4 regions of the Streptomyces liangshanensis genome follow, and region 3 is predicted to be linked to each of the others. Evidence: riboswitches for the same ligand, from Rfam matches in the RefSeq annotation. Region 3 holds a riboswitch; each other region holds the start of a gene.
What was found. Region 3 has a riboswitch for cyclic di-AMP ahead of HA039_RS18275 (M23 family metallopeptidase). Riboswitches for the same ligand answer to the same signal wherever they lie in the genome.

Region 1: it holds a riboswitch for cyclic di-AMP, as region 3 does, so the genes downstream of both, HA039_RS29995 (C40 family peptidase) here and HA039_RS18275 (M23 family metallopeptidase) in region 3, are expected to answer to the same signal.
Region 2: it holds a riboswitch for cyclic di-AMP, as region 3 does, so the genes downstream of both, HA039_RS21155 (LysM peptidoglycan-binding domain-containing protein) here and HA039_RS18275 (M23 family metallopeptidase) in region 3, are expected to answer to the same signal.
Region 4: it holds a riboswitch for cyclic di-AMP, as region 3 does, so the genes downstream of both, HA039_RS04250 (M23 family metallopeptidase) here and HA039_RS18275 (M23 family metallopeptidase) in region 3, are expected to answer to the same signal.

Annotation. Positions count from the first base shown of each region.
Region 1 covers NZ_CP050177.1:6,892,569-6,899,622, forward strand. The annotation lists gene bioD (dethiobiotin synthase) at 1-399, opposite strand, end outside; gene HA039_RS29975 (adenosylmethionine--8-amino-7-oxononanoate transaminase) at 401-1,705, opposite strand; gene bioB (biotin synthase BioB) at 1,698-2,873, opposite strand; gene HA039_RS29985 (8-amino-7-oxononanoate synthase) at 3,120-4,322, shown strand; gene HA039_RS29990 (ATP-binding protein) at 4,529-4,960, shown strand; gene HA039_RS29995 (C40 family peptidase) at 5,118-5,591, opposite strand; cyclic di-AMP (ydaO/yuaA leader) riboswitch at 5,595-5,777, opposite strand; gene HA039_RS30000 (hypothetical protein) at 6,089-6,397, opposite strand; gene HA039_RS30005 (ATP-dependent Clp protease proteolytic subunit) at 6,405-7,052, opposite strand.
Region 2 covers NZ_CP050177.1:4,878,235-4,885,288, reverse strand. The annotation lists gene HA039_RS21175 (Ppx/GppA phosphatase family protein) at 1-642, opposite strand, end outside; gene HA039_RS21170 (DUF501 domain-containing protein) at 639-1,229, opposite strand; gene HA039_RS21165 (FtsB family cell division protein) at 1,285-1,758, opposite strand; gene eno (phosphopyruvate hydratase) at 1,862-3,148, opposite strand; gene HA039_RS21155 (LysM peptidoglycan-binding domain-containing protein) at 3,508-4,206, opposite strand; cyclic di-AMP (ydaO/yuaA leader) riboswitch at 4,211-4,404, opposite strand; gene HA039_RS21150 (LysM peptidoglycan-binding domain-containing protein) at 4,693-5,694, opposite strand; gene HA039_RS21145 (cytochrome P450 family protein) at 5,854-7,054, opposite strand, start outside.
Region 3 covers NZ_CP050177.1:4,226,168-4,233,221, forward strand. The annotation lists gene HA039_RS18260 (hypothetical protein) at 1-126, shown strand, start outside; tRNA gene HA039_RS18265 (tRNA-Met) at 232-305, shown strand; gene HA039_RS18270 (PP2C family protein-serine/threonine phosphatase) at 724-1,878, shown strand; cyclic di-AMP (ydaO/yuaA leader) riboswitch at 2,217-2,370, shown strand; gene HA039_RS18275 (M23 family metallopeptidase) at 2,382-3,440, shown strand; gene HA039_RS18280 (aldo/keto reductase) at 3,503-4,447, shown strand; gene HA039_RS18285 (PrsW family intramembrane metalloprotease) at 4,618-5,919, opposite strand; gene trmB (tRNA (guanosine(46)-N7)-methyltransferase TrmB) at 5,994-6,758, opposite strand.
Region 4 covers NZ_CP050177.1:962,583-969,636, forward strand. The annotation lists gene HA039_RS04235 (STM4012 family radical SAM protein) at 1-1,336, shown strand, start outside; gene HA039_RS04240 (STM4011 family radical SAM protein) at 1,345-2,229, shown strand; gene HA039_RS04245 (SGNH/GDSL hydrolase family protein) at 2,184-3,017, opposite strand; gene HA039_RS04250 (M23 family metallopeptidase) at 3,176-4,084, opposite strand; cyclic di-AMP (ydaO/yuaA leader) riboswitch at 4,087-4,250, opposite strand; gene HA039_RS04255 (tyrosine-protein phosphatase) at 4,625-5,437, shown strand; gene HA039_RS04260 (DUF6126 family protein) at 5,434-5,571, opposite strand; gene HA039_RS04265 (helix-turn-helix domain-containing protein) at 5,597-6,214, opposite strand; gene HA039_RS04270 (aspartate aminotransferase family protein) at 6,302-7,054, opposite strand, start outside.

The DNA of each region.
Region 1 (7,054 bases), 2.7 Mb from region 3:
CACGTCCGCGAGCGTGCCGCCCGCCGCGTCGAACCGCACCAGCAGGCCGCCCGCCCCCTCGACCAGCACCAGGTCGTGTTCGACGGCGAGCTTCAGCGCCGCGTCGGCGACCTCGTCGGGAGACACCGGGGCCAGGCCCGACCGCCGCGCGGCGGTGGCGGGCGCCAACGGCTCCGGGAACCGGGCGAGTTCCACCACGGTCACCGACCCGCCGCCGGGCCCTCCCGCGAGCCGCGCCACCTCCGCCGCGTCCCCCGGCTCGTCCGGGGCCACGCCCGTCTGGGCCGGCTTCAGCACCGCGACCGTCCGGCCGCGCGCGAGGGCCGCCGCCGCCACGGCCGCCGTGACGACCGTCTTGCCGACCTCCGTGCCCGTTCCCGTCACGACCAGCACCGGCATGTCAGCCCTCCTCCGCCGCCGCGACCACCGCGCGGCAGATCCTCGAGATGTCCTCGTCGCCCGTCACGTACGGCGGCATCGTGTAGACGAGGTCGCGGAACGGCCGCAGCCACACGCCCTCCCGCACCGCCGCGCGGGTCGCCGCCGCCATGTCCACCTCGTGGTCCAGCTGCACCACCCCGATGGCGCCCAGCACCCGCACGTCCAGGACGCCCGGCAGCCCCGCCGCCTTCGCGAGGCCCTCGCGCAGCCCCGCCCCGATCCGCCCGACCTCCGCCCGCCAGTCCTGGCCGAGGAGCAGGTCGATCGAGGCGAGCGCGACGGACGCGGCCAGCGGGTTGCCCATGAAGGTCGGCCCGTGGGCCAGTACGGGCACGTCGCCGAGCGCGATGCCCTCGGCCACCCGCGTCGTGCACAGCGTCGCCGCCATCGTGAGATAGCCGCCGGTCAGCGCCTTGCCGACGCACATCACGTCGGGCGAGATCCCGCCCTGCTCCGCGGCGAACAGCGTGCCCGTGCGCCCGAAACCGGTCGCGATCTCGTCCAGGATCAGCAGCACGTCGTGCGCGTCGCACGCCTCCCGCAGCACCCGCAGGTACGCGGGGGAGTGGAAGCGCATCCCGCCCGCGCCCTGCACCACCGGCTCCACGATCACCGCCGCCAGCTCGTCGGCGTGCCGGCCGATCAGCTCCCGCAGACCGCGCGCGTACGTCTCGTCGTACGCGACCGGCGGCGCGTCCGCGAAGATCTGGCGCGGCAGCACCCCCGACCACAGCTCGTGCATCCCGCCGTCGGGATCGCACACCGACATCGGCTGCCAGGTGTCCCCGTGGTAGCCGCCCCGCCAGGTCAGCAACCGCTGCTTGCCGGGCCGGCCCACCGACCGCCAGTACTGGAGGCACATCTTCAGCGCCACCTCGACCGACACCGAACCGGAGTCGGCGAGGAAGACGTGCCGCAGCGGCTCCGGCGTGATCTCGACCAGTTTGGCCGCGAGCCGTACGGCGGGTTCGTGGGTGAGACCGCCGAACATCACATGGCTCATCCGGTCCAGCTGCGCGTGGGCCGCGTCGTTGAGGACGGGGTGGTTGTACCCATGGATCGCCGACCACCAGGACGACATCCCGTCGACCAACTCAAGCTGCCCGTGGGCGGGTTCGGCCAGCCGGAGCCGTACCCCCGACGCAGACTCCACGACCAGCGGTTCCGTACGGCCCGGCATGGGGCCGTACGGATGCCAGACATGGGCGCGGTCCAGGTCGAGCAGGTCCCGGGGGGTGAGCGGGGGCAGCGCGGTCTCAGGCATTCGGGGCGATGTCCGTACCCGCGCCCCGGCGCCGCACGGCCACCAGATCCGTCCGCACCGCGTCGGCGGGAGCCACGTCGGCCCGCGCCGTCGGGACCGCGCCAGCGCAGGCGCCCGCGCCCTCGCCGCCGTCCGCCCCGCCGCACGGCGCGCAGGCCGCGCCGCTCCGGTGCTCCGGCAGCGTCGTGGTGCCCGCGCCCTCCACCTCGAACCCGGCGTCGGCGATCATGTCCAGGTCCGCCTTGCCCTCCTGGCCCTCACTCGTGAGGTAGTCGCCGAGGAAGATCGAGTTGACCAGGTGCAGCGCGAGCGGCTGCATCGTGCGCAGATGCACCTCACGCCCGCCGGCCAGCCGTACCTCCACGTCCGGGCAGACGAACCGGGTCATGGCGAGGATCCGCAGGCAGCGCTGCGGGGTGAGGTTCCACTCCTTCGCCAACGGCGTTCCCTCGAAGGGGATCAGGAAGTTCACCGGCACCGAGTCCGGGTCGAGCGCGCGCAGCGAGAAGACGACGTCGACCAGGTCCTCGTCGCTCTCGCCCATGCCCGCGATCAGCCCGGAGCAGGCCGAGAGGCCCGCCGCGTGGGCCCTGTTCACCGTGTCCACGCGGTCCGCGTAGGTGTGCGTCGTGGTGATGTCCCCGTACGTGCCCTCGGACGTGTTGAGGTTGTGGTTGTACGCGTCGGCCCCCGCCGCCCGCAGCCGCTCGGCCTGGCCGTCCGAGAGGAGCCCGAGGCACGCGCACACCTCGACGCCCTCGTTCTGTTCCTTGATCGCCTTGATGGTGCCCGAGACCCGCTCGACGTCGCGGTCCGTCGGCCCCCGGCCGCTCGCCACCAGACAGACCCGCTTCGCCCCGCCGGCCACGCCCGCGGCCGCCGCCTTCGACGCCTCGTCGGGCTTGAGCCAGGTGTACTTGAGGATCTCCGCCGTCGACCCGAGCCGCTGCGAGCAGTACGAGCAGTCCTCGGGGCAGAGCCCGGACTTGAGGTTGACCAGATAGTTCAGCTTCACCCGCCGCCCGAACCACTGGCGGCGCACCTTCCCCGCCGCGGCCACCACGTCGAGCAGCTCGTCGTCGGAGGTCGCCAGTACGGCGAGGGCCTCTTCGCGGGTCGGCAGCTCACGCCGCAGGCCCTTCTCCACCAGCGTCTTCAGCAGATCCATGGCGTTGATCCTCGCTCACCGCGAGGCTCCGATGCCAGGGAGGAACCCGACAACACCACCGGATCGAAGTGTGTGTATGGCCACATCCTGACCCGATCCGGTGCCGGTTAGGGTCTGTGCGCAGCCTACAAAAGGACCCTTCCCGTGCAGCAGGACCGCCAGGACCCGCAGGATCTCCAGGACCCGCGTCAGGACCACGAGCACGCGCGGGAGGACCGCCAGGACCCGCGCTCCCGTCCCGGACGGCTGCCCGCACCGGACGACTCTGCCCGCCCGGCGGCCGGTCATGCCTCCGGGGCGCCCGCGGATCCGTTCGGCTGGACCGGCGCCGAGGCCCGCCGCCGCGAGCGCGCGGGTCTGGTCCGTACGCTCCGCCCCCGCGCGGCCGACTCGCCCCTGGTCGACCTCGCGAGCAACGACTACCTCGGCCTCGCCCGCCACCCCGCGGTCACCGCCGCCGCGGCGGACGCGGCGCTGCGCTGGGGCGCCGGCGCCACCGGGTCCCGCCTGGTCACGGGCAGCACCACGCTCCACGCCGAACTGGAAGCCGAACTGGCCGGGTTCTGCGGCTTCGAGGCCGCGCTCGTCCTGTCGTCCGGCTACGCGGCCAACCTCGCCGCCCTCACCGCGCTGACCGCCCCCGGCTCGCTGATCGTGTCCGACGCGGGCAACCACGCCTCGATCATCGACGGTTGCCGCCTCGCGCGCGCCGAGACGCTCGTCGTCCCGCACGCCGACCCCGCGGCCGTACGCGAGACGCTCGACGCGCACCCGGGACGCCGGGCCCTCGTCGTCACCGACGGGGTGTTCTCGGTGGACGGCGACGCCGCGCCGCTGGACGAGCTGGCCGAGGTCTGCCGTACCCGGGGCGCGGCCCTGGTCGTCGACGACGCGCACGGCCTCGGCGTGCTCGGCGACGGCGGGCGCGGGGCGCCGGCCGCCGCGGGGATCGCGGGAGCCGGCGGCGTCGTGGCCACGGTCACCCTCTCCAAGTCGCTGGGCAGCCAGGGCGGCGCCGTCCTCGGGCCGGCCCGGGTCATCGAGCACCTGGTCAACGCCGCGCGCACGTTCATCTTCGACACCGGACTCGCGCCGGCCGCCGTCGGCGGGGCGCGCGAGAGCCTGCGGCTGCTGCGCCGCGAGCCCGGGCGGGCGGCGCGGGCCCGGGAGGTCGCGCTGACGCTGTACGAGCGGCTCACCGGGGCCGGGTTGAGCGCCGTGCGCCCGGACGCCGCCGTGGTGTCGGTCCGGGCGGCCTCGGCGGAGGCCGCCGTCCGCTGGGCGGCCGACTGCCGCGCGGCGGGCCTGGCCGTGGGATGCTTTCGTCCGCCGTCCGTGACCGACGGTGTCTCGCGCATCAGGCTCACCGCCCGCGCCGACCTGACGGACCGTCAGCTCGACGCGGCGGTGGGAACGATCATCGCCACCGCGGCCCCGGTGGGCCGATAGCACCGGAACCCCGGACAAGAGCCCTCAAATACGTTCTGACGTAGCAGAGTTCACCGCTTCGAGCGACAGAATTCCACATATCTCGGTGGATCAGCCCCCTGAACGGCACGATAAGTGGCACTCTGGCGCGAAGCACAGTCCGAGCCGCCGGCGCAGCATCAGTTCTGTGCCGAAGTCCGGCCCGGCGGGAAAGGGACAGCGTCGCCATGGCAGACCATCAGGAAGCATCCGTCACCCTGCCGAGTGATGCGGCCTCGGTCCCCGCGGCCCGAAGATTCGTCGCGGACCTTCTCACGGAATGGGGGCTGCCCGGCGAGGCCGATCTGGCGGACACGGTCCGGCTGATCGTCTCGGAGCTCGCGACCAACGCCGTCCAGCACACCTTCGGCCGGTCCCCGACGTTCACCGTGGACGTACGGCTGGAGCGCGACGAGCGGTTGCGGGTCGGCGTCACCGACAGCCACCCGAGGTGGCCGCGGCGGCTGCCCGCCGCGGTGCAGCAGGACAACGGCCGCGGCATGGTCATCATCCGCTCACTGACCGCCGAGTGCGGCGGACGGGTGAGCGTGACCCCCACGGAGGAAGGCGGGAAGACGGTCTGGATCGCGCTGCCCTGGACGGTGCCGGTGCAGAGCTGAGCACACCGTCCCGACAGCTCTCACGACTCCCAGAACTCCGACGGCTCCGGCAACTCCGGTAACCCCGAAGACTCCGAGACATCAGACGGCTCCGAGGGCCCTGTCCCCGCCCCCGCACCGTCCCGGGACCGCGCTCCGTCCGCCCGCCCGGGCCCCGTCAGCCGACCCGGCCGTACCAGACGCTCCTGGACCAGATGCGCTCCAGCCGCACCACGTCCCCGCTCTTCGGCGAGTGCCAGATCTTGCCGCCGCCCGCGTAGATCCCGACGTGGTAGACGCTGCTCCCCGAGTGGAAGAACACCAGATCCCCCTTCTTCCGGCCGGCCGCCGAGATGTGGCGCGTCTTGTTGTACTGCTGCTGGGCGGTACGAGGCAGCTTCTTGCCCGCCTTCTTGTACGAATAGACCGTCAGCCCCGAGCAGTCGAAGCGGCGTGGCCCCGACGCCCCGTACTTGTACGGCGATCCCTTCTTGGAAGCGGCCACCTGGAGCGCCGTCGCCGCGTGCGGCACGGCCTGGGCCTCGGACGCGGCGCCCGGGACCAGCAGCGAACCGCCGACCGCGGCGAGCGTGAGGGCCGAGACGGCCCCCGCCCGGGAGAACACGGACGGGACATGTGTCTGCGCAGTCATGCGCAACCCTTCGTCAGCCGCCTGTGAAGGATGACCTGTCGGGTTCGGGCTGGCGAAGTTGCCCGGCCGCGTCAGCGGCTTCACCCCGAGGGACGACCCTGTGCGGGCCGGCCCGTACTGCTCGGGTCCTCCACTCCTGCCGATCCACTCGTGTCGACCAGGCATCCGGATCGGCGGCAGGACTCGGCGTCCGCCCGGACCGCCCCGCCGCGGTTGGCGGGGGCTTGTCGTCCCAGGGATCTTGACGCGGATCGGAGAGATTTCCGAGGCGAAACGACGATATGTGAATCTCATCACGTCTGACCCATACGGGTGCACGCGAGGGTTTTGGTCCGGACGACGGGGGCCCGACGAGGGTCGCACCTGCGACGGAGTGTCACCTCTCGTTGCGCGTATGGTCACTTTGCGCAACTCACGTCCCCGGTGGTGTCCAGTCGGCTCCTACGCCGAACGGGGGAGGCGTTTCCGTAGGCGCACGCCCGTACGGGAACGCTCCGTCAAGCCGGTTCCCCGGGCGGCATGGTGACGCGTCCCGCGCGGCGCTCCCCGTCGAGCACCCGCAACGCCCGCGCCAGGGTCGCGGCGTGCACCTCCGTCTCGCCCCTGGCGTGCATCTTCGTCAGGGCGTCCCGCAGCTCCACGGCGCGCGCGGGGAGCGCCTGGGCGGCGCGCAACGCGCTGTACGTGTCGTTCTCGCGCGCCGGGTTGATCCGCCCGAGCAGATCCACCACGGACAGGAAGGCGTCGACGAACTCGCCTTCGGCGCGGGTCAGTGCGGGCAGGGGCGGCAGTTCGGGCGGCAGCACGCGCGGGTCACCGCCGGCCCGCCGGGCCGACGAGGCCGGCCGAGGTCTTGCGCGTCCCCACCACGTGGTCGACCAGGCCGTACGCCCGCGCGCCGGCGGCGTCGAAGATCGTGTCCCGCTCCAGGTCGTCCCGTACCCGCTCGGCGCTCTGCCCGGTGTGCTCCGCCAGCAGCGACCCGAGCAGGTCGCGCGTCCGCAGCAGTTCCCCGGCCTGGATCATCAGGTCGGACGGCTGGCCCCGGACGGGTTCGTCGACGCTCGGCTGCTGGAGGACGACCCGCGCGCCCGGCAGTGCCATCCGCTTGCCGGGCGTGCCGGCCGCGAGCAGGACGGCCGCCGTGGAGGCCGCCTGGCCCAGGCACGTCGTCTGCACGTCGCACATGACCGTCCGCATCGTGTCGTAGATGGCGGTCATGGCGCTGACCGAGCCGCCGGGGGAGTTGAGGTAGAGGCAGATGTCCTGGTCGGGCGCCGCGTACTCGAGGTGGAGGAACTGCGCGATGACGTCGTTGACCGCTGTGTCGTCGATGGGGGTGCCGAGGAAGATGATCCGCTCCTCGAAGAGCTTGGAGTACGGGTCGAGCGTGCGGGTCCCGTGGTACGTCCGCTCGTTGAACTCCGGCAGGACGTAGCGGGCGGCATGGCCGTGGCTCACGG
Region 2 (7,054 bases), 650 kb from region 3:
GGCGAGCCCGACCAGCGTGCGCGGCTCGCCCAGCGGGACGGTCTCCCCCGCCAGGTCCAGGGCCGCCTCGATGTCCGCCCGCATCGCCGCCACCTCGGCGGCCGTCGGCGGGTCGCTGAGGACGCCGTCGTGCAGGAGGTGCCGCTCGGTCAGCCGGACGCACCCGATGTCCACGGACCGCCCCGCCCTGACCCGGTCGTCGCCGACGACGAACTCCGTCGAGCCGCCGCCGATGTCCACGACCAGGCAGCTGTCCCGGACCGCCAGCTCCTTCGTGGCGCCGGTGAAGGAGAGGGCCGCCTCCTCGTCGCCCGTGACGACCTCGGGCTCGACGCCCAGGATGTCCACGACCCCGCGCACGAACTCGTCGCGGTTCTCCGCGTCGCGCGACGCCGAGGTGGCCACGAAGCGGATCCCCTCCACCCCGTGCTCCTCGATGACGGCCGCGTACTCCCGGCAGGCCGCGAAGGTGCGCTCCAGCGCCTCGGGGGCCAGCCGGCCCGTCCGGTCCACGCCCTGACCCAGCCGGACGATCGTCATCCGCCGGTCGAGGTCGGTGAGTTCGCCCGTAACGGGATCGATGTCCGCGACGAGCAGGCGGATCGAGTTCGTACCGCAGTCGACGGCCGCCACGCGCGTCATCGGGCGTCACTCTCCTCGTCCGCGCCCGAACCGTCCGTGCCTGTGCCTGTGCCGTCCGTGCCCGTGCCGTCCGCGCACGGCGTCACGCACGGGCCCTTGCGCCACCACTCGGGCAGCATCGCCAGCGCCTCGTCGCCCAGCGGGTTCACCCCGGGACCCGCCGCCAGCGAGTGGCCGACCAGGACGTGCAGGCACTTCACCCGGTCCGGCATGCCACCGGCGCTCGGGAAGCCCTCCAGCACCTCGATGGCGTCCCGGCGGGCCACGTAGTCCTCGTGGGCCTTCCGGTACGCCGCCGCCAGCCCGGGGTCGGTCGCGAGGCGCTCGGACATCTCCCTCATGACGCCGTTCGCCTCCAGCGTGCCGATGGCCGAGGCCGCGCGCGGGCAGGTCAGGTAGTACGTCGTCGGGAAGGGCGTGCCGTCGGGCAGCCGCGGGGCGGTCTCGACCACGTCCGGCTGTCCGCAGGGACAGCGGTGCGCGATGGCCCGGAGCCCGCGCGGCGGGCGGCCCAGTTGTTCCTTGAATGCCGCGACGTCCGCCTCGGTGGGCTCGGTGCGTCCGGTCTGCGGAGGGGGCGTGTCCATGCCTGCCTAGTTCTGCTCAACCGCGTGATGCGTGAGGTCGGTGGGTGTACGGGTGTTACGTGTCCGGGCGGTCCGCGTTGTCCACGCTGTCCAGGACGTTGGAGTACCAGGGGCGGTCGGCCGCGCCCTGCTCCTCGCGCTCCTGCCGCGCCGCCTCCGGGTCGATCATGGTGTAGCCGGTGTCCCCGGGCATCACGTAGTGGAGGTGCTCACGGGCCAGCCGCTCGATGTAGGCGTCGTCCTGGAGACGTGCCTTCTCGTCGCGCAGCTCCTCCACCCGCTGCCGTGCCTCGCGGGACAGCTTCTCCTGGTCGGCGATGTCGTTCTGCTGCGACACGTACTGCCGCATCGGGTACGCGAGCGCGACGACCAGCGTGCAGACCACGAGGGCGAGGAAGGCCGCGCGGCCGGTGAGCCGCGAGCGGCGGGCCTGGCGGCGGTTCTGCGAGCGGTAGACACGGGCCGCGGTCTGCTCACCGAGCACCCGCAGCCTGGTCGCGGTGGAGAACCGGTCCCGGTTCCCGGCCATGGTCCGCCTCCCCTGTCACGTACGTACGTCCCCGGACACGGTACGGGACCGGGGACGGGGACGTACGTACGACGGGCTGGTCAGCGGCCGCCGACCGGCGTCGTCAGCCCTTGAAGCGGGGGAACGCGCTGCGGCCGGCGTACACCGCGGCGTCGTCGAGGATCTCCTCGATGCGCAGCAGCTGGTTGTACTTGGCCACGCGCTCCGAGCGGGCGGGGGCGCCGGTCTTGATCTGGCCGCAGTTGGTGGCGACGGCGAGGTCGGCGATGGTGACGTCCTCGGTCTCGCCGGAGCGGTGGGACATCATGCACTTGAAGCCGCTGCGCTGGGCCAGCTCGACGGCGTCCAGCGTCTCGGTCAGCGAGCCGATCTGGTTGACCTTGACGAGCAGGGCGTTCGCGGAGCCCTCCTCGATGCCACGGGCGAGGCGCTCGGGGTTGGTGACGAAGAGGTCGTCGCCGACGATCTGGACCTTGGAGCCCAGCTTGTCGGTGAGGACCTTCCAGCCGGCCCAGTCGTCCTCGTACAGCGGGTCCTCGATGGAGACCAGCGGGTAGGAGGCGACGAGCTCCTCGTAGTACTCGGTCAGCTCGGCGGCCGAGCGGGACTTGCCCTCGAACTCGTACACGCCGTCCTTGTAGAACTCGGACGCGGCGACGTCGAGCGCGAGCGCGATGTCGCGGCCGGGCACGTAACCGGCTTCCTTGATCGCTTCGAGGATGAGGTCGAGCGCGGCGCGGTTGGAGTCCAGGTTGGGCGCGAAGCCGCCCTCGTCGCCGAGGCCGGTCGACAGGCCCTTGTCCTTCAGGACGCGCTTGAGCGTGTGGTAGACCTCGGCGCCCCAGCGCAGGGCCTCGGAGAAGGACTCCGCGCCGATCGGGGCGATCATGAACTCCTGGATGTCCACGTTGGAGTCGGCGTGCGAGCCGCCGTTCAGGATGTTCATCATCGGAACGGGCAGCAGGTGCGCGTTCGGGCCGCCGAGGTAGCGGAAGAGCGGCAGGTCGGAGGCCTCGGAGGCGGCGTGCGCGACGGCGAGGGAGACGCCGAGGATGGCGTTCGCGCCGAGCGACGACTTGTCCGGGGTGGCGTCCAGGTCGAACATCGCCTGGTCGATGAGGCGCTGCTCGGTGGCGTCGTACCCGACGAGCTCCGGGCCGATCTGCTCGATGACGGCGAGGACGGCCTTCTCGACACCCTTGCCCTGGTAACGGTTGGGGTCACCGTCGCGGAGTTCAAGGGCCTCGAACGCACCGGTGGAGGCACCGGAGGGGACAGCAGCACGGCCGGTGCTGCCGTCGTCGAGGCCGACCTCGACCTCGACCGTGGGGTTGCCTCGGGAGTCGAGGATTTCCCGGGCTACGACGACGTCGATGGACGGCACGAGCATCTCCTTCATGGGATGTGACGCTTTGGGCGCGGGGCCGCTCGGTCCCGCGACACGAGCCTAACCGGCCCCGGGCCGTCGGCAGGCCGGTGCCCGCCCGCTGGGACGAAATGAAGACGTCATCCTGATGACACGCGGGCGAACGGCACCGGCGGGGTCCGTTCCGGCCACGCGGTCGGTCGCGTGGCCGGAACGGGGGAACCCCGGCCCGCGCGCGTACGGGGGAAGAACGCGCGGGGCCGGGGTGGTACGGGGGTGGGGCCGCGAGGGGGACGGGTGGCCCCGGAGGGAGCGGACCGGGAGGCGGTCGCTCACCGGGCGGCCGGCGTCACCTCTCGGGTCGGCTGGCCGGGCGGGCGGGCTCAGCTCAGGTGGAGCTGCTGGCCCGGGTAGATCACGTCGGCGTCGGTGACGATGTCCTTGTTCAGGTCGAACAGCTTCTTCCAGCCACCCTTGACGTGGTGGGCGGCGGCGATCTTCGACAGGCTGTCGCCGGGCTTGACCTTGTACTCGCCGTCACCCTTCTTGATCGTGGTGGGGCGGCTCGTACCGCGCGAGGCGTGCTGCTCGGAGGTGCGCGCCGAGGGCGCCGCCTGCCGCTGGGGAGCCTGCTGCTGCGGCGCGGACTGCTGCTGGCGCGGCGCGGACTGGCGGGCCGGCTGCGAGGGGGCCGCCGGGGCGGAGTCGTTCGAGGCGTTGGAAAGGCCCACACCACAGGTCGGCCAGGCACCCTTGCCCTGGCCCGCGAGGACCTTCTCGGCGACGGCTATCTGCTGCGACTTGGAGGCCTGGTAGGCGTTGGGCGCGTAGGCGGTGCCGCCGTACGCGGCCCAGGTGGACGGGGTGAACTGGAGCCCGCCGGAGAAGCCGTTGCCGGTGTTGATGGCCCAGTTGCCGCCGGACTCGCACGCGGCGACCTGGTCCCACTCGGCGGTGGTGGCGGCGGAGGCGGACGTGGCGCCGAGCAGCGGGACCGCGACGGCGGCACCGGTCACCCCGGCGAGCGTGGCGTAACGGACGACCTTGGACGGACGGCGGTGCTTGGCCTTGGAACGCAGCATGAAGCTATCTCCTCACCGACGCCTACGAGGTCAGCTGTCGGGTTCGGGCCAAGTGAGTTGCCCGGCCGCGTCCGTCGGGGCCTCCCGGCCCTCGCTGTACGCGGCTTCACCCCGAGCCGGTCGTCGGCCGTCTCTCGACGGCCGGGGCCGGCACCTAACCTTTGGGTCCCCCGCTCCTGCCTTCGGCGCTTGACGCGACGATTACTCCCCCCGACCGACGGCAGGATTCGGCGTGACGGTCGACGAGGCCCGCGGTGCGAGCGGTTCAGACCGTAGACACAGGTCCACCGGATGTTCAAAGTGGCCGATGGGGGAGAAATCGCCCGAACTCCCCTGTGTGCCGACCGTGTTTTCGCAGGTGAGGGCGGAGAAAGCGCCACCGGTGGGCCAAAGGTCCCCTGTTGAGGCAAAGAGACCCTTGTCTCACTTGCGCAGAAGTGGACATAGGGCCTCCAACCCCCCTCGGGGGCGGGCCGTCAACTGCTGCTACTTCACGCCGAGATCGACGGTCTGGCCAGGCAGGATGAGGTCGGGGTCGGTGCCGAGCGCGTCCTTGTTCGCGTCGTAGAGGGCGCGCCAGCCGCCGTCGACGCCGTTCTCGTCCGCGATGCGCCACAGGCAGTCACCGGGGCGTACGACGTACTCGCCGTCGGGGGTGGCGGTGGCGTCGGGCGTCACGGCCTCCGCGTCACGTGTCAGTGCGTCACCCCGGGAGGCGTGACGGCCCGATTCGCGCTCTTCACCCGAGTTGTCCGGCGTGATGCCGGCCAGGTCCGGGGAGGCCGCCGGGTCCTCGGGGGCCGCGCCGCCGCGGTGCTTGCCCTTCACGGTGTCCGTGGTCGCCTCGGTGGAGGGGGTGGCGGAACGGGAGGGGCTCGGGGTGCCCCCGTCGCCCTTCGCGCCGTCCCGGCCGTCCCGGCCGTCCCGTTCGCCGTCCGTGCGCTTCGCGGCGGAGGGGCTGCTGTCCGGGGTGGCGCTGCCGGGGGAGGTCGGGGTCGTGTCGGAGCCCTCGGCCCGGTCCGTGTCCGCGCCTGAGGGCGCGGTGGACGCCTCGGGGGTCGCGGAGCTCTCGTCCGCCCCGGGGGCCGCCCCGGGGTCGACCAGGGGCTCCGCGGTGTCCTTCACGAGTCCCGCGACGGGCGCGCAACTGGCCCAGGCCGACGGGCCCTGCGCGTCGAGGATCTTCTCGGCGACCGCTATCTGCTGGGAGCGGCTGGCGAGGTCGGGGCGGGTCGCGTAGCTGCCGCCGCCGAAGTCGTCCCAGGTCTCCTGGGAGATCTGGACCCCGCCGAAGTACCCGTTGCCGAGGTCCGCGCTCCACGCGCCCCCGCTCTCGCAGTCGGCGACGCGGTCCCAGGTGGAGGCGTCCGCCGCGCTCGCGGAGGTGGCGCCGAGCAGCGGGATGGCGATCGCGGAGCCGGTCACCCCCGCGGCGACGATCAGGGCGGGCGCCTGGCGGGGGCGACGGTGTCGGCCGTTCGCGGACATGCGGTTGCCTTCCGTGTGCCGTACGACGCAGGGGGCGTCACACGTGAAATCGACTACAGCGTGTGGCTGCTGAGCTGTCGGTGAAGGTAGCCGGACTCGAACGCTTGTCACAAGTCGATGCAGGGGAGATCACGTGAAAGTCACATTCCTGACGGTCCGTCAGGCGGGCAAAGGCGTGAACTGCACCGGAAGTGTGCGCAATCCACGCATGATGAGCCCTCCGCGCCAGCGCAAATCGGCCGGATCCGCCGCAAGCCGCACGTCCGGCAGGCGCGTCAACAGCGTGCCGAGCGCGGCCTGTCCCTCCAGCCGGGCGAGCGGCGCGCCGACGCAGTAGTGGATGCCGTGTCCGTAACCGAGATGCTGATTGTCACGCCGAGCGAGATCCAGCCGTTCCGGGTCCTCGAACCGCGCGGGGTCGCGGTCGGCCGCCGCGAGGACGACCAGGACGGGGTCGCCGGTCGCGACCGCCTGCCCGCCGAGCGTCAGCGGCTCGGTGGCGTACCGCCACGTCGCGAGCTCCACCGGCCCGTCGTAGCGCAGCAGTTCCTCGATCCCGGTCGCCAGCAGGCCGCTCTCCCCCGCGTCCAGCGACGTCTGGAGCAGCGCGCGCTGCTCCGGGTGGCGCAGCAGCGCGTACATCCCGTTGCCGATGAGGTTGACGGTGGTCTCGAACCCGGCGAAGAGGAGGATGAAGGCCATCGCGGCGGCCTCGTTCTCGGTGAGGTGCTCGCCGTGGTCGCTCGACCGGATCAGGTCGGAGATCAGGTCGTCGCCGGGGTTCTCGCGCTTGCGGTGGATGAGTTCGGCGAGGTAGCTCCGCATCTTCTTGACCGACCGGGCGACCCCGCCGCGCGGGCCGCCGCCGTGGCGGATCATCATCCCGGCCCAGTCCCGGAAGTCGTCCTGGTCCTCGCGCGGGACCCCGAGGAGGTCGCAGATCGCGTAGATGGGGAGGGGGAAGGCGAAGTCGTGGATGAGGTCCGCCTCGCCCTTCGCCGCGAACCCGTCGATGAGACGGTCCGTCAGCTCCTGCACGCGTGGCGCGAATTGGGCTACCCGTCGCGGGGTGAAGGCCTTGGACACGAGCCGCCGCAGCCGGGTGTGGTCCGGCGGGTCGATGTTCAGGAGATGCGTCATCAGCTCGGCGTTGCGCTCCCCCGGGATGCCCGTCCGCCCCTTGGCGTGCGCCGACCCGGCGTGGTGGACGGGGTTCTTGGAGAGCCGGGGGTCGGCGAGCGCCCGCTTGGCGTCGTCGTACCGCGTGACGAGCCACGCCTCGACGCCACTGGGCAGCTCGGTCCGGTACACGGGCGCGTGCTCGCGCAGCCAGGCGTAGGCGGGGTAGGGGTCGGTGGCG
Region 3 (7,054 bases):
GTCGAGATCCGCGCCCTCTGGACGCGGGCCGGTGGCGCGTTGTCGGCCGCCGAGCAGGAGCGCTACCAGCGGCTTCTCGTGGAGTGGGCCGCCGCGGTGCGGGCCGATGTGGTCGAGGCGGCGTAGGGCCGGAGGGGCCCGTGCGGGCGGTTCGTGGGACGCGGTGCGGTGGGCGGGGAGCCGTAAATGGGAATGATCTTGGTCCGGATGGCGTAGAGTCAGGTTTACCGACGCGGGGTGGAGCAGCTCGGTAGCTCGCTGGGCTCATAACCCAGAGGTCGTAGGTTCAAATCCTGCCCCCGCTACTCAGAAGGATGGAAGGCCCGGATCCCCAGTGGATCCGGGCCTTCGTCGTACCCGCACCTCCGCGTACCGTGAAGGGGCAGTGGTGGAGCGATCGGTTCCGTAGCCCACTCGGTCGATGGCGACTCGCCGCCCGGCGCGGTGGCGACCAGCCTGGGGTGAGCGCGGTACCGACCGCAGCCGAAGCTGGACCGGGCAGGAGACCACAAGGTGGGGAAGCTGAGGAAGCCGGGGCCGAGAAGGCCGGGGAAGGGCAGCGACGGCGCGGCCCCGGGGCCCGGCCCCGCCCGCGCGGGCGGAGCCGGCTCCGGTACGCCCCGGCCCCCCGGCCCCGCCACCGGCTTCGGCACCCGCTTCGAAGGCGGGTTCGACCCCTCGGGCGGGACCGGCAGCACTCCGGTCGCGGCCGCCGGCGGCCGGATCCCGGACGGCGGCTTCGTCGACCGGGGCGTGACCGCCGAGCCCGGCCGTATCGGACGCAGGATCGTCCGCTACCTGCCCGCGTTCGTGATCGTCGTCGGCGTGATCTTCGACTCCACGACCCCCACCCGCTTCACCGCCTCCCCCTTCTTCTGCTCCGCGGCCCTGGTCGCCGCGCCGTTCTTCACGCCGCTGGGCACCCTGCTCACCGGCGTCGCCGCGCTCTGCACCGATCTGGTGCTGCGCCTCGTCGACGGCACGGTCGGGACCGCCGACGCCATCACCGAGCTGCTGACCGTGCTCACCGTCTCCGTCCTCGCGCTCGGCATCAACCGGGTCGTGCGCCTGAGCGGCGAGCGCCTCGCGTCCGCCCGCATCATCGCCGAGACGGCCCAGCGCGCCGTGCTGCCCAGACCCGCCGACCGGATCGGCGGGCTGCACATCGCCGCGCGGTACGAGGCGGCGCAGGAGGGCGCGTTCATCGGCGGGGACCTGTTCGCCGTGCAGGACACGCCGCACGGGGTGCGCCTGGTGGTCGGGGACGTACGGGGGAAGGGCCTGGAGGCCGTCGAGACGGTGGCGGTGGTCATCGGGGCGTTCCGGGAGGCCGCCGAGCAGGAAGGCACGCTGGAGGGCGTCGCGCAGCGCTTGGAGCGCGCGCTGACGCGGGAGGGGACGCGCCGGGACGGCGTCGACGTCTTCGAGGGCTTCACCACCGCCGTACTGGCCGAGATCCCGAACGGTGAGGCGGTGGTACGGCTGGTCAACCGCGGCCACCCCGAGCCGCTGCTGACCCACGGGGACGGCGCGGTGGCGATGCTGGCGCCCGGTGACCACGCCCTGCCGCTGGGGATGAGCGAGCTGGGGGCGTGGCCGGACCGCGCGGACGAGGAGCCGTTCCCGCCGGGGGCGACGCTGCTCTTCTACACGGACGGGCTGTCCGAGGCGCGCAACGCGAAGGGCGTCTTCTACGACGCGCGTGAGCGGCTGTCCGGCCGGATCTTCCCGGGGCCCGACGAGATGCTCGACGCGCTCATCGGGGACGTACGCGTGCACACGGGTGGCGGGAACACGGACGACATGGCGCTGCTGGCGGTCAGCCGGCCCGCCCAGGGGCAGCCGGAACGGCGCAGGACGATGCCGGTCGTGCCCTGACGGGGCCGGCGGGGTCCGGAAAGGGGTTGCGGAAGGGGGTCGCGGGGGCCGGGGCCACCGGTGGGGGCGCCGCCGTTCCGTACCGCCCACCCCGCGTCCCGCACGCTCCGTGATCGGGGCATACCGCTCCGCACAACGCCTGACAACCCATCAGAAACCTCTGGCCACCCGAGTACCCTCCCGGGACGATCAACTCGCCCGCTTGCGCCTCGATCTGTCCCGGTACGTCCGTTGCGGATTCGTTAACGATCATCCGGAACAGCTTGGAATAAAGCCCATGTCTCTATTAACGTTCGATAACGCAGCGCGGTCGTCCCAGCCGTCGTCAGGACGGCGCCGTGCCGCACGCGCCGAATCCCGCAAGGGAACCGGGGAACCACCAATTGGGGTGAATCGGGAGCTTCTTGCTGCCTTGTGCCGCGAGAGCACCCGTAGGAGACCTTCCTGCTCCGAACCCGTCAGCTAACCCGGTAGGCGAGAAGGAAGGAAAGGAGCGCGCCCCAGTGGCGTCCAACAAGCCTGCCCTCGATGCCCCCTTCGAAACGGAAACCTTCGAACCGCCGACCTTCGGCGGCGAAGCGGACCGCACCTGGGGGGAGTGGAACCCCACCGAGGAGTCCGTCCTTCCTCCCGTACGAGGCAGGCACCGCGTCGCCAAGCAGCGCGGACTGGCCCGCAGTTCCACGGTCCTCGGCGTCGGCGTCCTCGCCGCCGTCGGCGCGGGTGGCATCGCCACCGCCCAGGACAAGCCCGCCGTCTCCATATCCCTGCCCGATGCCATCACGGACAACCTTCCGGCCGCCAAGTCGCTGCCGGGCGTCGGATCCCTGGGTACGGAAGAGGCCAAGCCGAGCGCGCTCGCCACGGACCCGCTGACCACCGCGGGCATGACCACCGCCGACTTCCAGCAGGGCGCCACCGACGCCGGCGAGGCGCTGCGGGCCCGGATCCTCCAGCAGGCCGAGGCGCAGCAGGCCGAGGCCGACGCCACGACGAAGCTCGCCGCGCAGACGGCGGCGGCCGAGAAGGCCGCCGCTGACGCGAAGAAGCAGCAGTCCGAGGCCGAGAAGAAGATCCAGGAAGCGAAGGAGAAGGCGGAGGCCGAGGCCAAGGCCAAGGCGGCCGCCAAGGCCGAGAAGGAGCGCCTGGCCAAGCTGGCCCAGAGCTACACCCTTCCCGTCGTCTCGTACACGATCACCTCCACCTTCGGCCAGGCCGGCTCCATGTGGTCCTCCGGCTACCACACCGGGCTCGACTTCGCGGCCCCCACCGGTACGCCGATCAAGGCCGTCCACAGCGGCACGGTCAAGTCGGCCGGCTGGTCCGGCTCGTACGGCTACCGCACGGTGCTGGAGCTGGACGACGGTACGGAGCTGTGGTTCTGCCACCAGTCCTCGATGACGGTCACCGCCGGCCAGAAGGTCGCCACCGGCGAGGTCATCGGCCGCGTCGGCGCGACCGGCAACGTGACGGGACCGCACCTGCACCTGGAGGTCCACACCCCGGGCGGCACGGGCATCGACCCGATGGCCTGGCTCCAGGGCAAGGGCCTCAACCCGTAACCGACCGCTGTGTGCCGGGGGCGGCGGAATAGTCCCCGGCCACCGCGTCGTTGGGGGAGTTCATGACAGATCTCCGTGCCCTGGGCTCCTCCGACCTCCGGGTCTTCCCCCTCTCCCTCGGCGGCAACGTCTTCGGCTGGACCTCCGACGAGGCCCAGTCCTTCGCCGTCCTCGACGCGTACGCCGCCGTGGGCGGCAACTTCGTGGACACCGCCGACACGTACTCCTCCTGGGCACCCGGCCACCAGGGCGGCGAGTCGGAGACCGTCCTCGGCGACTGGATCGCCGCGCGCGGCAACCGCTCCGAGGTCGTCGTGGCGACCAAGGTCGGCTCGCACCCGCGGTTCAAGGGCCTGCGGGCGGCCACCATCAAGGGCGCGGCCGAGGAATCGCTGCGCCGGCTGCGTACGGACTACATCGACCTCTACTACACGCACTTCGACGACCCCGAGGTGCCGGTCGAGGAGATCATCACCGCGCTGGACCAGTTGGTGAGGGACGGCAAGGTACGGGCGATAGCCGCCTCCAACCTCAGCGTCGAGCGGCTCACCGCGTCGCTGGACTTCTCCGAGCGTGAGGGCCTGGCCCGGTACGAGGTCCTCCAGCCGCGCTACAACCTGGTCTCCCGCGACACCTACGAGGGCCCGCTCCAGGACCTCGTGGCCGGGCGCGGGCTGTCCACCGTGCCGTACTCCTCGCTCGCGGCGGGCTTCCTCACCGGCAAGTACCGTCCCGGGACCACGGTCGACAGCCCCCGGGCGGCCGGGGCGGGCAAGCACCTGGAGACCGAGCGCGGCCGCGCCGTGCTCGCGTCGCTGGACCGGGTCGCCGGGGCGCGTGGTGTCGAGGCCGGCACCGTGGCGCTGGCGTGGCTCGCGGCCCAGCCCACCGTGGTGGCGCCGCTGGCGTCCGCGCGGACCGTCGAGCAGCTGCCGGTGCTGCTTGCGGCGACCGGACTGGAGCTGACGGCGGAGGAGCTGGCCGACCTGGCGGCGGCTTCCGCCTGAGGGCGGTCGGGCGGGTTTCCGCTGAGCCCCGCGTCCCCGTACCCCCGCTGATGCCGGTCGGGCGGGTCTCCGTCCCCCCGCCGAGCCCTTCCGGCGCGTTTCCGTCCCCCCGCCGAGCCCTTCGGGCGCGTCCCCGTACCCCCGCGGGTCCCGAAGGGGTACGGGGACGGTCAGTCGCGGTACGGGTTGTAGCCCTCGTAGTCGGCGTACGGCGGCGGCACCCGTACCCGGCCCGTGGCCCGCGCCGCGTACGTGAGCGCGGGCCCCGCGATCGTCCTGCGCTGCCACAGGTGGTGCAGCAGCTCCCGCTCCCGCTCGGCGAAGTCCGGCGCGCCCGGCTCCCGTTGCGCCCGGTGGCGGAGGAAGGCGAGGGACGTCGCGAACGCCTCGTACTCCCCGACGGTCCTCGCCGCCCGCGCCCCGTACGTACGGCCCGCGAAGTCCCGTGCCATCGTGCGCGCCCGCATCGAGGAGAGCGCGTGCGGCGCGGCGGGGACGAGCCAGCCGGCGGCGGAGTACGCGGGCAACTCGGCGGAGATCGTGCGCAGTTCGCGCTGCCTGCTCCAGATCGCCAGCCAGGTGACGAGCCCGAGCACGGGGACCATGAACGCGCCGTAGACCAGGTAGAAGCCGTACGGGCCGAAGAGGGACGCGGAGCCGTTCCACAGTGCGTGCATGCCCATCGCCAGGACCAGGCCCAGCAGCGGCAACACCGCTCTGCGCAGCCTGCGGTGGCGGGCCGTGGCCGCCGCCAGCCCGAAGCCGATGCCCGTCAGCACGGTGAAGAGCGGGTGCGCGAACGGCGACAGCACGATCCGTACGACGAAGGTGGCGACGGTCATGGAGGTCAGGCCGGAGTCGCCGGTGTACTGGTCCTCGCCGAAGGCGTTGCCGAGGTAGAGGATGTTCTCGGTGAACGCGAAGCCGGTCGCGGAGAAGCCCGCGACGACCACCCCGTCCACCAGCCCGGTGAACTCCCGCCTGCGGAACAGGAAGATGAGCAGGATCGCGCAGGCCTTCGCGCTCTCCTCGACGACCGGCGCTATCACCGTGGCGCCCAGCGACTCCGCGCCCCGGGGGTCGGCGGTCGCGGCGGCGATCCAGTGGATGGCCAGGGAGTTGGCGAGGATCGCCACCAGGGCGGCGGCGCAGGCGCCCCAGGCGAACGCGAACAACAGGTTGCGCCACGGGCCCGGTTCGACCCGGTCCAGCCAGCGGAAGACCGTCATGAGCAGCGGTACGGGCAGGACGGCGAGGCCGAGGCCGACGAGGAAGCCCTCGGTGCCGGTCTGGTCCCGGACGAGCAGGAGGATCACCAGGCCGCACAGGGCGAGCGCGGTGATCACGGCGGTCGCCCGGACGGCCCGGTGGGCCCAGAACGTACGGCGGCGCCAGAACACGCGGCGCGGCAGGGCGGGGTGGGGGTCGGGGTCGGAGCCGGGCGCGGGGTACGGCGGGGGCGGTGCGGACACCCGTCGACCCTAACCAGCGGCACGGGCGCCCGGCGACGGCGCCTGACCGGCCACCGCGGGTCAGGCGGCCGGGGTCAGGCGGCTGGCGTCGGGGTGCTCGCCGGGAGGTGGGCCGCCCGGCGGAACAGCACGTCGTGCACCGTGTGGCCCTTGTCGAGCCCCTGGCCCTCGAACCGGGTCAGCGGCCGCTGGGCGGGGCGGGGCGCGTACCCGCCGTCCTCCTGGGTGTTCTCGTAGGCCGGGTGGGCCGTGAGGAGCTCCAGCATCTGTTCCGCGTACGGCTCCCAGTCGGTCGCGCAGTGCAGTACGGCCCCGGGCCGCAGCCGCCGCGCGGCGAGGTCGAGGAACTCCGGCTGGATCAGGCGCCGCTTGTGGTGCCGGGTCTTGGGCCAGGGGTCGGGGAAGTAGACGCGCAGCCCGTCGAGGGACGCGGCCGGCAGCATCTCCCTGAGCAGGATGATCGCGTCGCCGTTGGCCACCCGGATGTTGGACAGCCCGTTCCGCTCCGCGAGACGGATCAGGTTGCCCTGCCCGGGGGTGTGCACGTCGACGGCGAGGATCCCGGTGCCGGGGTCGGCGGCGGCCATCTGCGCGGTGGCCTCGCCCATCCCGAAGCCGATCTCCAGGACGACGGGCAGCCCGCCGAACAGCGCGGCCGGGTCGACGGATCGCTGCCCGTCGACGTCCAGCCCCCAGGCGGCCCACTTGCGGCGCAGCGCGTCGGCCTGGCCGGCCGTGACCCGGCTGCGGCGCGGCTGGAAGCTGCGGATACGCCGCTCGAAGTGCGACCCGGCGGGGTCGGCGGCGGGGCCGGTGCCGTTGGGGAACATCCGGCTCATGACCGTGCCGTGATGCGCGGCCAGCCGCTTGGCGCTGTTGTCCTGGGACCGGGCGACTGGGGCGCCACCGCTCTCGGGCCCGCCGCTCCCGGCGCTGACGCCCCGGGCCGCCTCGGCGGGGGTCCCGGTACCCCGCTCGGCGGGCGTCCCGCCGGGGGTCCTGGCACGCGTCTCGGCGGGGACCTCGGCATGGGTGTCGGCGGGCGTCCCGGCACGGTGCTCGGCGGAGATCTCGGTACGGGGCGCCGCGGACGTCCGGGCGGGGGCCTCGGCACCGGTCTTGGCGGACGCCTCGG
Region 4 (7,054 bases), 3.3 Mb from region 3:
ACGCCCCTACGAGAGCTACGTGTACGCCTACCCGCACAAGACGGCGTACCGTCCGCTCCCCGACCGGCCCGTCCTGGCCGACGAGTGGGCGGGCGAGAGCAAGGACGCGCTCTCCCTCTACGTCCACATCCCGTTCTGCGAGGTGCGGTGCGGCTTCTGCAATCTCTTCACCCGGATCGGCGCGCCGGACGAACTGACCACCCGTTACCTCGACGCGCTGGACCGGCAGGCGAGCGCCGTACGGGACGCGCTCGGTGACGCCGAACCGGTGCGGTTCGCCGCGGCGGCGTTCGGCGGCGGCACGCCCACCTTCCTCGACGCGGGCGAGCTGGAGCGGCTGTGCGACATCGCCGAGAAGCGGACGGGCGCCGATCTGCGGGCCGTTCCCCTCTCGGTCGAGACGTCCCCCTCGACGGCCACCGCCGACCGGCTCGCGGTCCTCGCCGACCGGGGCGCGACCCGGCTGAGCATCGGCGTCCAGAGCTTCGTCGACGCGGAGGCGAGGGCGGCGGTACGCCCGCAGCGCCGCGCCGAGGTCGAGGCGGCCCTCGGCCGGATCCGCGACGCCCGCGTCCCGGTCCTCAACATCGACCTGATCTACGGCATCGACGGCCAGACCGAGCGGTCCTGGCGTCATTCCCTGGACGCGGCGCTCGCCTGGCTCCCCGAGGAGCTGTACCTGTACCCGCTGTACGTCCGCCCGCTCACCGGCCTCGGCAGGACGGGCGGCGACGGCGACCGCGCGGAGGACGACGGCGCGTGGGACGCGCGGCGGCTGCGCCTCTACCGGCAGGGCCGTGACCACCTTCTCGCCGAGGGGTACGAGCAGGTGTCGATGCGGATGTTCCGCCGCCCGGGATCCCCCGCCGAGGGGCCCGGCGACCACGCCTGCCAGACGGACGGCATGATCGGCCTGGGCTGCGGCGCCCGTTCGTACACCTCGCGCCTGCACTACTCGTTCGACTACGCGGTCGAGATGCGCGAGATACGGACCATCATCGACGCCTACACAGGGACCCGGGACTTCTCCCGCGCCGAGGTGGGCCACCGGATGGACGGGGACGGCGACGAGGCCCGCCGCCGTCACCTGCTCCAGTCGCTTCTCCAGGCGCGGGGCATGGAGACGGCCGACTACGTGGCGCGGTTCGGCACCGGTCCCGCCGATGACTTCCCCGCCGAGCTGGCCCGGTTCGAGGCGTACGGCTGGCTCGACGCGGGCGCGGGCCCCGGCCTGCTGCGGCTCTCCCCCGAGGGCCTCGCGCACTCCGACGCGCTGGGCCCGGCGCTCTTCTCCCCCGCCGTACGGGCCGCCATGGCCGCGTACGCGCTGAAATGAGTCCCGCGATGGACCTGACGATCCTCTACCGCGGTCCGCTCGCGTCCTGCGACTACGACTGCCCGTACTGCCCGTTCGCCAAGCGGCGGGACAGCAGGGCCCAGTTGCTCGCCGACCGGACCGCCCTCGACCGGTTCGCCTCCTGGGCCGCGGAGTCCACGGACGACCGGCTGTCGGTGCTTTTCACCCCGTGGGGCGAGAGCCTGGTCCGGTCCTGGTACCGGCGCACGCTCACCGAGCTGTCGCACCTGCCGCACATCCGCCGGGTGGCCGTCCAGACGAACCTGAGCTGCCGCACCGACTGGCTCGCGGACGCCGATCCGGGGAAGCTGGCCCTGTGGTGCACGTACCACCCGGGACAGACGCCCTACGACCGGTTCCTCGCCAAGTGCCACGACCTGGCGGCCCTCGGCGTGCGGTTCAGCGTCGGTGTCGTCGGCCTGCCCGAGCACCTGGAGCACGCGCGCCGGCTCCGGGCGGAGCTGCCGGAGCACGTCTACCTCTGGATCAACGCGGCCGAGGGGCACACGTACGGCGACGACGAGGCCGCCCGCTGGACGGAGCTGGACGCGCTGTTCCCGTACAGCCGCCATCCGCACCGCTCGGCCGGACTGCCGTGCCGCACGGGCGAGTCGGTGATCTCCGTGGACGGCGACGGTACGGTACGGCGCTGCCACTTCGTCCGCGCCGAACTGGGCAACCTGTACGACGGTTCGTACCGCGCGGCCCTCGGCCCCCGGGGCTGTCCGCTCGCCGTGTGCGACTGCCACATCGGCTATGTGCACCTGGAGACGCTGCCGTTGTACGACGTGTTCGCGGGCGGCGTCCTGGAGCGGATCCCGGCCGTTCAGCACTTGAGCGGCAGCAGGTCCGGACGCTTGGCCGCCACATGATCACCGGACGACTCGCCGCGCAGCCGCCGCCCGATCCACGGCACGAGGTGCTCCCTGGCCCAGTGGATGTCGTCGCGCCGCACCTCGAACGTGCCACGCGGCGGCTGCGGCGGCCACGGCTGGTCCGGGTCGGCGGGCACGTCCAGGCCGAGCACCTGCCCGGCGCGCAGCGCGACCCGGGTGTGGCCCTCGGGCGAGAGGTGGAGGCGGTCGCTGTCCCAGGCCCGCCGGTCCTGGACGGACCTGAGCGACCACAGGTCGAGGACGGGGCAGTCGTACCGGTCGGCGATGGACCTGACGTGCGCGGTGTAGGTGGCGATCTTGCCGCGCAGATGCCGCAGCACCGGTACGTTCCGGGTGTCGAAGCCGGTGGTCACCATGACCGTGCCGACCGCGCCGGTCAGGTCGGCGACGGCCCGCTCGAAGCGCTCGGCCACGTCGTCGGGGTCGGAGCCCGGCCGGATGATGTCGTTGCCGCCCGCGCAGAAGGTCACCAGGTCCGGGGCGAGTTCACGGGCCCGCGGAATCTGTTCCGCGACGATGTGGTCGAGCAGCCGGCCCCGTATCGCGAGATTCGCGTACCTGAAATCGCCGTGGACGGTGTCCGCGTCCTTTTCCGGCCCGCCCGCGGCGGGGAGTTGGTCGGCGAGCAGAACGGCCAGCCGGTCCGCCCAGCCCACATAGGTCCCGTCCGGTCCCGGATCCCCCACGCCCTCCGTGAAACTGTCACCGAGCGCTGCGTACGACCCGAATGTGCCACGTCTTCTTGTTCTCGAATCGTCTCCCACAGGAGGACATGATTCACCCGGGGATGTGACCTACGCGACCGTAAGAAGTGGTTGACGCGGGGTGAGATACCCCATCGGTCAAGTTTGGCCCAAACGGGAATAGCCCCGCTCCGGTGAAAGGGAATCACCGGAGCGGGGCGGAAGGAACCCGGAGGGGATCAGACGGTGACGCCCTGGTCCCGCAGGAAGGCCAGCGGGTCGACGTCCGAGCCGTAGTCGGGACCGGTGCGGATCTCGAAGTGCAGGTGCGGGCCGGTCACGTTGCCGGTGGCGCCGGAGAGCCCCAGCTGCTGGCCCTCGCTGACGGTCTGTCCGGCGGAGACGGCGATCGAGGACAGGTGGGCGTACTGCGAGTACATGCCGTCCGCGTGCCGGACGACCACCTGGTTGCCGTACGAGCCGCCGTCACCGGCGGTCACGACGGTGCCCGCGCCGACGGCCTTCACCACGGTGCCCGAGGGCGCCAGGAAGTCCACACCGGTGTGGTAGCCGCTGGACCAGTTGCTGCCCGAGGCGTGGTACGGCGTGCCGATGGCGATGCCGTCGACCGGCAGCGTGAAGGCGGAGGACGCCTTCTCGGCGACCGGGGCGGCCTTCGCCGCGGGCGCGGCCTCCTTCTTGGGCGCGGTGCGCTCGGCGGAGCGGGAGGCCGTGGTGGGGGCCTCGGCGCGGTCGTCCGCGCGGGCCTGGGTGCGGAGGGTCAGCTTGAGGCCGGGGTGGATCAGCGACGGGTCGGAGCCGACGGCGCGCTTGTTGTCCGCGTAGAGCTTCTTCCAGCCTCCCGCGATCTTTTTCTTCCTGGAGATCTTCGCCAGGGAGTCGCCGGGGACGACGGAGTAGGTCGCGGCGGTCCCGGAGGCGCCGGAGGTCCCGGCGGCCCGGACGAGGGACACGGGGGCGGCCTGGGCGGCGGACGCGGTGACGGATCCGGCGGCGGCCGGTGCGGCGTTGGCCCCGGTGGCGCCGACGAGCGGAAGCACGACCGCGGCTCCGCCCGTCCCGGCCAGGACAAATCCTCGGGTGATCGGGTTCTTCTTGGGACGGCGGTGCTTACCCTTCGCGGGCATGGTGAATTCCTCTCCGGCGCCTACGAGGTGAGCTGTCGGGTTCGGGCTGGAGATGCCCGGTCGCGGTTGCTCCGCGACTTCACCCCTAGCCGTCCGCGGAAACGGAACGGCGTACTACCTGGGTCCCCCGCTCCTGCCACGCGTGGATGGTGGGTGGGTGCGAATTCCGGGCGGCGGCAGGATTAGGCGTTCCGCTCGGATTGAGGGTGAACGTAAGCCGCCGCGGACGGCCGGTACAAGCCGCCGGCTCCCCTCTCCCGTGCACGCTCCGATATCTTCCGGCCTTTCCGGTCACCCTGCGTGGATATGCGATCTTCGCTTTCCTTCTGACGTCGTAATTCCGTTTCCGCTGACCGCCACGCACCGTCACGGATATGATCCTGCTCACGGATAGGAGCCCATCTCCCCCTTGACCGGGGCAGGTTGGTTGCAATCCCTCAATACGGACAGATGCGATCAATTGCCCGGGCGGCCATGTCGTAAGGTCGCAGTCGACATCGTCGGCGAGCCGCGCCGACGGCAGACACGGAGGAGCAGCCCGTGACCCAGAATCTGCCGCACGTGCCGCCGGTCGAGCCGGAGCTGACCGGCGTACGCAACTTCCGCGACGTGGGCGGGCTGCCGACCACGGACGGCAGGAAGGTGCGGTACGGGCGGCTCTACCGCAGCGGGCACCTCGCGGGGGCCACCCCGGCCGACGCCGCCTTCCTCACGTCGCTGGGTCTGCACACCGTCTTCGACTTCCGCAACGCGGCCGATGTGCGTCTCGACGGGGAGGACGTCGAGCTGCCCGGGGTACGGAACGTGAACATCCCGCTGACCGACCCGGCGGACGGCGCCGAGTTCTGGCGGATGGTGCGGGACGGCGACCTCGGCCAGCTGCGGTCGCTCCTCGCCGACGGGAAGGCGGCGGCCCGGATGGTCGATTCGTACCGCACGATCATCCGGGAGCGTACGGCCGAGCACAGCAGGGTCCTGCACGCGCTCGCCGACAACAACGTGCCCGCGCTGATGCACTGCGCGGCGGGCAAGGACCGCGCGGGCCTGTCGGTCGCGGTGTCGCTGCTCGCGGTCGGTGTGGAGCGCGACGCGATCGAGGAGGACTACCTCAAGTCGAACGAGCCGAGCCGCCGTTACAAGGTCCGCCGCAGTGACACCTCACCCGCCGGGATGTCCGCGGAGGTGATGGAGCTGCTCGGCCCGCTCTTCGACGCGCGCGCCGCGTACCTGGAGGCGGCCTTCGACACGATCACGACCACCTGGGGCTCCACCGACCGCTACCTGTCCGAGGGCCTCGGACTCGCCCCGGAGACGCGGGAGCGGCTGCGCGAGGGCCTGCTCGACGCGTCCTAGGACCCGACGCTGAACAGCAGGTAGAGGAAGCCGGCGAAGAGGTGTCCGGCGATCAGGTAGGCGAAGAGGCGGATGACCAGCCCTCGGGGCAGCGTCCAGTTCCTCTTGTTCTGCGGCACATTGTTCTCCGGCATGGTGTCGAACCTTTCTCGAAGGCCGTCAGTGGAGATCGGCGGTGGGGCTCTGGAGCAGGGTGTGGACGAACAGCAGCTCGGTCCCGCCGGGGTCGGCGGCGGCGAGGCGGTGCGGGGTGAGCGAGTCGAAGTGCGCGCTGTCCCCGGGGCCGAGGACGTGCACCGCGTCCCCGAGGCCGAGCCGCAGCCGCCCGCCGAGGACGTACAGCCACTCCTCCCCGGGGTGCACGCGCACGAGGTCGCCCTGCGCGCCGTACGGCACCACGACCCGCAGCGGCTGCATGGCCCGGCCCGAGCCGCCCGCGCGGTGGTACGTCCAGCCGTCGGCCTCGACCGGTTCCTGGCGTCCGGCGCGGACGACGGGATCGCGTTCGGCGGGCGCCTCGCCGAGCAGGTCGGAGACCGTCGTACCGTAGATGCGGGCGAGGGCCAGCAGCATCGGCAGCGAGGGCTGGCGCCGGCCGGTCTCCAGCCGGGAGAGGTGGGCGGGTGACAGACCCGCCCGCGCGGCGACGGTCTCCAGCGTGAGGCGGCGGTCGCGCCGCAGCTCGCGCAGGCGGGGGGCGACATCGGGGAGCACTTCCGGCAGGATGGTCGGCGGCGCGTCGGACCGGCCGGGAGCCGCGCCCTCAGGCGTGTTCATGCCTCCATTGCGCCAGGAACGTGCCCCGGAGGCAACTTTTTTGCCTCCGAGGCAAAAGCATCCAGGCAGCAGCCGGAGTCCGGGCCCCTACCGGTTCGCGACGGCCTGCTTCACCAGCGTCCTGCCGAAGTCCCACATGAGCCCGCCGCCCCCGTGCGCGTCGTCCATGACGGCGGTGAAGGCATCCACGAAGCGCTCGACCTCCGGTTCACCGATGGTCAGCGGCGGGATCAGCTTGATCACTTCGAGGTGGTCGCCGGAGACCTGCGTGAGGATCCGGTGCTTCTGGAGCAGCGGGACGACCACCATCTGGGCGAAGAGACCCTTGCGGGCGGCCTGGAGCATCGTCCAGCGTCCCCGCAGCTTGATCGAGCTGGGCCGGCCGAACTCGATCCCGATCATCAGCCCGCGCCCGCGCACGTCGTGGAGCAGTTCGTAGCGGTCCACGAGCGCGGACAGCCGCGTCCTGAGGAGGTCGCCGGTGGCCCGGGCGTTGGCCACGATCTGCTCGTCCTCGATCACCGACAGGACCGCCAGGCCCGCCGCCATGGCCTGCGCGTTGGAGCCGAAGCTCGCCGAGTGGACGAGGACCCGGTCCATGGACGAGTAGACCTTCTTGAAGATCCAGTCCCGGCCGAGGGTCGCGCCGACGGGCACGTACCCGCCGGACAGCGCCTTGGCCACACAGATGAGGTCGGGCTCGACGCCGTCCTCGTGCTGGTACGCGTAGAAGTCGCCGGTCCTGCCGAGGCCGGTCTGCACCTCGTCCACGATGAGCAGGCTCTTGTACCGGCGCAGCAGCTCCTGCGCGCCCCGGAGGAAGCCGGGCGGGGCCGCGTA